DNA from 3 places in the Paenarthrobacter sp. GQ52 genome. Region 2 is predicted to be linked to each of the others. Evidence: predicted binding sites of a transcription regulator. Region 2 holds the regulator's gene; each other region holds the start of a gene.
The links. The regulator LexA, encoded in region 2, represses DNA repair genes until DNA is damaged. The targets are predictions, from matches to a motif close to TCGAACANNTGTTCGA.

Region 1: AC6CH8_RS02345 (Y-family DNA polymerase) is a predicted target of LexA. The motif match lies at 1,058-1,073, and genes of this name have one in related genera.
Region 3: AC6CH8_RS02275 (LexA family protein) is a predicted target of LexA. The motif match lies at 1,079-1,094, and genes of this name have one in related genera.

Annotation. Positions count from the first base shown of each region.
Region 1 covers NZ_JCAXEJ010000001.1:517,440-519,707, reverse strand. The annotation lists gene AC6CH8_RS02345 (Y-family DNA polymerase) at 1-996, opposite strand, end outside; gene AC6CH8_RS02340 (sugar porter family MFS transporter) at 1,167-2,268, opposite strand, start outside.
Region 2 covers NZ_JCAXEJ010000001.1:754,015-756,282, reverse strand. The annotation lists gene AC6CH8_RS03360 (histidinol-phosphate transaminase) at 1-206, opposite strand, end outside; gene AC6CH8_RS03355 (LysM peptidoglycan-binding domain-containing protein) at 285-644, opposite strand; gene lexA (transcriptional repressor LexA) at 993-1,736, shown strand; gene AC6CH8_RS03345 (ATP-dependent DNA helicase) at 1,742-2,268, opposite strand, start outside.
Region 3 covers NZ_JCAXEJ010000001.1:505,504-507,771, reverse strand. The annotation lists gene AC6CH8_RS02280 (GNAT family N-acetyltransferase) at 1-445, shown strand, start outside; gene AC6CH8_RS02275 (LexA family protein) at 634-1,065, opposite strand; gene AC6CH8_RS02270 (dihydrofolate reductase family protein) at 1,491-2,087, opposite strand.

The sequences.
Region 1 (2,268 bases), 240 kb from region 2:
GGTCAGCAACACCGGATCCGAGGTGGGCATTGGCAGCTTGACATTGACAGTGGGGAACGATTTGTCGTGGGGGTTGTAGACCGATGTTGCGGCAAAGGCAGTCAGCAGCTTGGCTTGCAGGTCATGCTTGGCCAGCCTGGCACTGGCCATCTGGCCATAGACACTCAGTACCTGCCGCAGCTCGGCTGCTGAGGTTATTGGTGTGGAGAAGGACCGGGAGAAGATCAGTTGATCCCGTCCGATCCGTTCCTCCTCCATGGGAATGCAGGGGGTGCCTTGCAGTTCCAGCACAGTCCGCATCATGACGATGGAGAACTTGTCCCGCAATGCCACGGGGTCGGCACGGACCAGGTCCAGGATGGAGAAGATCCCCATCGCGTTCAGGCGTTTCGTGAGCCTGGTGGCGACGCCCCAGATTTCGATCACGGAGAGCCGTGCCATGAGTGCTTCGCGTTGGGGCTCCGGGATGGAGTCCCAACGGCACACGCCATTGAAGGCCGGGTTGTGCTTTGCCCACTTGTTGGCCAGCTTGGCAAGCGTCTTGGTGCGCGCGATTCCTACGCAAACGGGAACCCCCACGTGTCGTTGGCAGGCAGCTTTGATGGTGCGCCCTAGCTCCAGCAGATCGTCGGGTTGCCCTTTGACTCCGAGGAACGCTTCATCAATGGAGTACACCTCCTGCCATGCTGAGTACCGGGCCAGGAGCTCCATCACCCGAGAGCTGATGTCTCCATACAGTTCATAGTTGCTTGAGAGTGCAATGAGTCCCCATTCCTTGGCGCGTGGAGCGAGCTTGAACCAAGGCTCGCCGAGTCCGATTCCCAGTCTTTTGGCCTCCGGCGACCTGGTCACGGCGCAGCCGTCGTTGTTGGACAGGACGATCAGCGGCTTGCCCTCCAACGCAGGATTGAAGGCACGTTCTGCCGACGCATAGAAGCAGTTGATATCCACGTGGGCGATCTCCTGCATGCGGTGCATGAGCGCTGGCTTGGACATTCCGCTCCTTGGCTCGCACTAGCACGTGTGCCCGCATTCGTGCGCGCGACACGCCATACATTCGAACGTATATTCGAATACCTTCACTGTACCTCCAGCCTCTGACAAGAAGACATCCCGCCCGCCGGACTACGGGAGTCCGGCGGGCGGGATGCCAACGGTGCGGAGTTCTAAGAGGTTGCTGCCGGCTCCTTCTTGTGCACCAGGTAGATCGCACCGGTGGTCACATCTTCTTCGAGTGCTTCCAAGGTGCGTCCGCGGGTTTCGGGAACCTGCGTGTAGATGAAGACGAGGGCCAGGATTCCAACAATCCCAAAGAGGAAGAACGTTCCCGTAATCCCCACGCCCGCCACCAACGTGGGGAAGAAGAGGCCGAGGAGGGCATTGGCGATCCAGAGGCAGAATACCGACAGGCCGATCGCGAAGCCGCGAACATGCAGCGGGAAGATCTCGGACAGCATCACCCACACGGCGATGTTGAGGAATGTCTGCATGGATCCTACAAACGCCACCACCAGGAACAAGATAACGAAGGGGCGTGCGGCATTGCCGACGGGCAGGACGATCGAGGCGATTCCGATGAGGAAGTGGCAAACAGTGGTCAGCGTGAATCCAAGGAGCAGGGTGGTGCGTCGATTAATCCGTTGCATGAGCGTCAAGGCAATGACGCCACCGACCACCGCAATGACACCGGGGGCAATGTTGGCAATGAGGGCTCCACTTGAGTCGAAGCCGGCTTCAACCAGCACGGACTGCCCGTAATACATGATCGAGTTGATGCCGGTTAGCTGCTGAGCCACGCCCAAGCCGATACCTACCAGCACAATGCGCAGGATCCATTTGTCCTTGAGTGCTCCCCAAGAGGTTGCTTTTGAAGCCCGTTCCTCGTCAGCCAAGTGCTTCACATCGGCCATTTCAGCCTCGGCTCGCTCCACGGATCGGATGGTCTTCAGCACTTCCAGCGCTTCTTGCGACCGCCCCTTGGAAATGAGCCAACGCGGCGACTCAGGCATGCGCAGCATACCGAAGAACAGAGCTATGGCGGGCAGGGCTGCGACCGCAAGCATGATGCGCCAGACTCCCCCGAATTCACCCCAGACATTGCCGATAATGGCGTTGACTACGAAAGCCGCGAGCTGCCCAATGACGATCATGAGTTCGTTCCGTCCCGCAAGGGAGCCACGGATTTCATACGGCGCCAGCTCGGCAAGGAATACCGGGACCACGGTAGAGGCGCCACCGACAGCCAGGCCGAGGATGACCCGCCCCAGC
Region 2 (2,268 bases):
TCGCGGTCCGGATAGCGGTTCAGTCCTGTGGCCGCAGCGGCGACAGCCTCGGTGATGGCGGCTTGGACATCCGCCGGGACGCCATGGGTGTTTTCGTTGACATTGAGCAGGATGGGGACGTCAAGCTGCGGTGCGCCATAGGGGCTCAGTCCACGCAGATTGGTCCGGAGGGGAAGTCGGTCAAGTCGCTCAAGCTGGTCACTCACCAACACAGTTTAAGGGGCGCCCGGGACTGCCGACTAACTGTGACGCCGGGCGATCGGTTCCTGCGGATGGTGGACGACTCAGTTTGCAGGGACGAACAGCTGCTGGCCGGGCAGAATGCGGCCGCCGCGGAGGTCGTTCAGCTGGATGATCTCCGCGATGACATCACGCGGGTCCCGCTCCGGAGCGGCGGCGCCGGCGATGCCCCAGAGGGATTGCCCCGGCTGGACGGTGACAGAGACTGCGACGGGCGGACGCAATTGGGACTGGGAGTCCGACGCCTTGGCCGGGGAGTTGATAAAACCGGCGAGGGTCAGCAGCGCCGCCACCAACAGCATTGCCGGGATGCCGAAGAAGACAATCCGTCCCCGCCGGGTCAGACGCAGGCGAGCGGGCGCCTGAGTGGTGCGGAATTCAGCGAACGTAGTGATTGCGGACATGAGCTGAGCCCTTCTGAGCTATTGCCAGGTTCCGGGGTGCCCGGTGCCTGGCGGCCAATTCTTTGTGTTCCCCTCTTCTGATCCCGGATGTTCGAACACTCTGTTCGAACATCCAGCCCCAGCGTCAGGTTTATAGAACACATGTTCGAACCTTGCTATGACATTTTTAGCACTTATCAACGAACGGTGTCGAGACTCGCTAGAACAAATGTTTGATAAACGCCTGTGCCTGCCCTACGTTTGAGTGAAGAAACAGCACTGTTTCAGTGGAACAGGAGGGTCTGACATTTTTTGCAGACCCGACAACCCGGGGCTCGCCTCGGGCGGAATGGAAAGGCATTGGCGAACATGGCAGCGAAAGCCACAGGCGGCGGGGCACCCCTGCGGAGCCAGCAGCCTCAGAAGAGTCCCAAGAGCCTGACTGTCCGGCAGAAAAAGATTCTGGAGACCATCCAACGGTCGGTCAACGACAACGGATACCCGCCCAGCATGCGCGAGATCGGTGACACCGTGGGTCTGGCCAGTTTGTCGAGCGTCACTCATCAGTTGTCCCAATTGGAGAAGCTTGGCTACCTCCGCAGGGATCCCAAGCGTCCCCGCGCCATGGAAGTCCTGATGCCGCTGACCCTTGATGGTGGCACCATTCCGGGCGTGGAAGCGCCCACCACCCTTCGCAGCGCGGGGGGCCTTGCCGTAACAGAGCTGGCCAGTGCCAGTGATACCGCCATGGTCCCGCTGGTGGGCCGGATCGCGGCCGGCGGACCGATCCTGGCTGACCAGACGGTGGAAGACGTGCTGGCGCTCCCCCGCCAGCTCGTGGGGCATGGCGAATTGTTCATGCTGAAGGTGGCTGGCGATTCCATGATTGACGCCGCCATCTGTGACGGTGACTGGGTTGTGGTCCGCCGCCAGAATGACGCCATCAACGGCGACATCGTGGCAGCCCTGCTGGATGACGAAGCAACCGTAAAGACCTTCCGTCAGAGGGATGGCCATACGTGGCTGCTTCCGCAGAACACGCAGTACGAACCCATTCTGGGCGATCAAGCCACCATCATGGGCAAGGTAGTTTCGGTACTGCGCTCCCTTTAGGCGCCCTACGGGGCTTTAGCCGAGCCCAGGCGCTCCAGGACGCCACGGACCACTGCCCGGTCCGTCGTTGCCCAGAACGGCGGCAGGGCGGCACGCAGGAAGCCTCCGTAGCGTTCCGTCGAGAGCCGCGAGTCGAGCACTGCAACTACTCCTTTGTCTCCTGTTGAACGGATCAGGCGGCCAGCACCCTGCGCCAGTCGGATGGCAGCATGCGTAGCCGATACGGCCATAAAGCCATTTCCACCTGATTGCGCCACCGCACGTGAGCGCGCAGTCATGAGGGGATCATCGGGCCGCGGGAAGGGAATGCGGTCAATGATCACCAAGCGGCACGAGCCACCCGGAACATCTACGCCCTGCCACAGTGACATGGTCCCGAAGAGGCATGTGTCAGGCTCATCCGCGAACTGCTTCACGAGGGCCGCCATGGTGGATTCGCCTTGGCAGAGGATATCCACGTCCAGCCGGAGCCGCATGGCGTCGGCTGCTTCTTCGGCCGCACGCCGTGAGGAGAACAAACACAAGGCTCCCC
Region 3 (2,268 bases), 250 kb from region 2:
AGGTATCGAGACCGGGCACGCGACCTTTGAAGAGAAGGCCCCCGATTGGGAGTCCTTCAACACCTCCAGGTTGCCGGCGCACAGGCTCGTCGCCGAAACCGCCGTGCAAGGCGTTCTGGGATGGGCCGCCGTCTCCGCCGTCTCGTCCCGGCCTGTATACGCGGGCGTGGTCGAGCACTCCGTCTACGTTGCGGCCGAAGCCCGCGGCCTCGGACTCGGCAAAGCCCTCCTTCAGGCCCTCATCAACTCCACTGAACAAGGTGGAGTGTGGACCATCCAATCCAACATCTTCCCGGAAAATCACTCCAGCCTCCGGGTCCACGAAGCCGCCGGCTTCCGGATCATCGGCAGCAGGAGCCGCATCGCCCGCATGACATACGGCCCCGCCGCCGGCCAATGGCGGGACACACTCCTGCTCGAACGCCGTTCACCGGCTGTTAGCTGAGCTGTCGCAGCAAATCACACACGCCCTTTCAGCGTCGGGTTCCCCATGCCTGCCGGGGGCATTAACCGGGAAAACTTGGGACTAAGCCATTGAAATCCAAGCCGCATAGGGTGTTCGGCAAGCTGCTTGAGGAGCAATGACGCCAGCGTCAGACCGAGACGGCTTGCCATTTAACGGAAAAGCGCGCACTAAATGTGATGCAGGCACGTGGTGGCGACACCCCAAATGGTCAACTCCGACATTGCAGGGACGCGAATGTCCGGATACTTGGGATTATCGGCCTGCAGGACTACGCCCGAGGACGTGACCCGTAGCCTTTTGATGGTCAGCTCGCCATCGAGGACAGCCACGACGACGGACCCGTCCTTGGGCTCCAGCGCGCGGTTGACGATCAACTCGTCACCGTCGCTTATGCCGGCGCCCTCCATTGACTCGCCAGTCACCCTCACTACGAAAGTGCTGGTGACATCCTTGATCAGGTGCTCGTTGAGATCGATTCGACCATCAAAATAGTCCTGGGCGGGCGACGGATAGCCCGCAGCCACGGGGATAGGCGCCAGCAGCACTGACATAAGGGAAAAGCCCGCATCTATCACGCGGGGGCCGACTATCACGCCCACAACACACCTTTATTCGAATATATGTTCGATAGTTCAGTGTACAGCGGGTGACAGACATTGTGTCCACTCCTCAACGAGCGGCCTCGTTCGGCACCTCGACCATATGCCCGTCACCACCGCCGATGACAAATTCCCCAATGCCTCCTTCCCGTTCACGTCGTAGACAGGAATCGCCACAGCTCTATTACCGCGCGCCTCCTGCCAAGCCAAGGCGTCCGCAGGGCTTCTGAAAGTCCTTCCAAGGCGGGTGCGGGCTGGGCAATCCCATTCAATGCTCTCTTCATTCGTTGTCGCGCCCTGTGCATGCGGGACTTCGCCGCCTCGGGAACGGCCAAAAGGTTTCACGAGCCTCGAAAAAACTGCTCTATGGCGTTGCTATCCTTGCGGAGCAGTACACGGGCTTCAGTGGAGGTGCACCGTACCCACTAGCGAATTACCCGATACCGCACATGCGTCACCAGGCCAGTCCCGCGTACCTCTGCCTGTTCAAGTTCCAGGTTTCCCACGCCGTCGAGCAATCGCTCACCACCACCCAGGACCATGGGTGAAATGTGGAGCCGCAGCTCGTCCATGAGCCCGGCCGAAAGATACTGGCGGGCGGTCTGCGCTCCGCCGGCAATGGCTACATCTTTGTCCCCGGCAGCTTCGCGGGCCTGCGCCAATGCCGATTCGATGCCATCGGTGACGAAGTTGAACGTTGTCCCGCCTTCCATCTCCAACGGCTCACGGCCATGGTGGGTGAGCACGAAAACGGGTGCATGATATGGCGGTTCCTCGCCCCACCAGCCCCGCCATTCCGTGTCCCACGCCGCCGGTCCGGGCCCCGCAAACATGTTGCGCCCCATGATGAACGCACCAGCCGCGAGAATCCCTGCGATCTCCGGCGCGTTCGTCTCCGGCTCTTCGAACATCCATCTGTGCAGGAGCTCTCCCCCGTCGCCCAAGGGCTCCTCCAGGCGCTGGTTGGGGCCAGCAACAAATCCATCCAGCGAAACAGTCAGATCGCATGTGACTTGGCTCATGCGCCCATCATGCCACCACGGCGGTCGGGGCAGAACGGTCCGCGCGCGCAATGTGATCCACGTTATTACCGGCCGGTAAACAGCACGCTACGGATCGGCCAAAGATGGCAACAGCGGCGAAACACCCGCGAAAAACCGGCCCCCTACGCTGATGATCAACAGCAGGTCACATGAGCGAAAG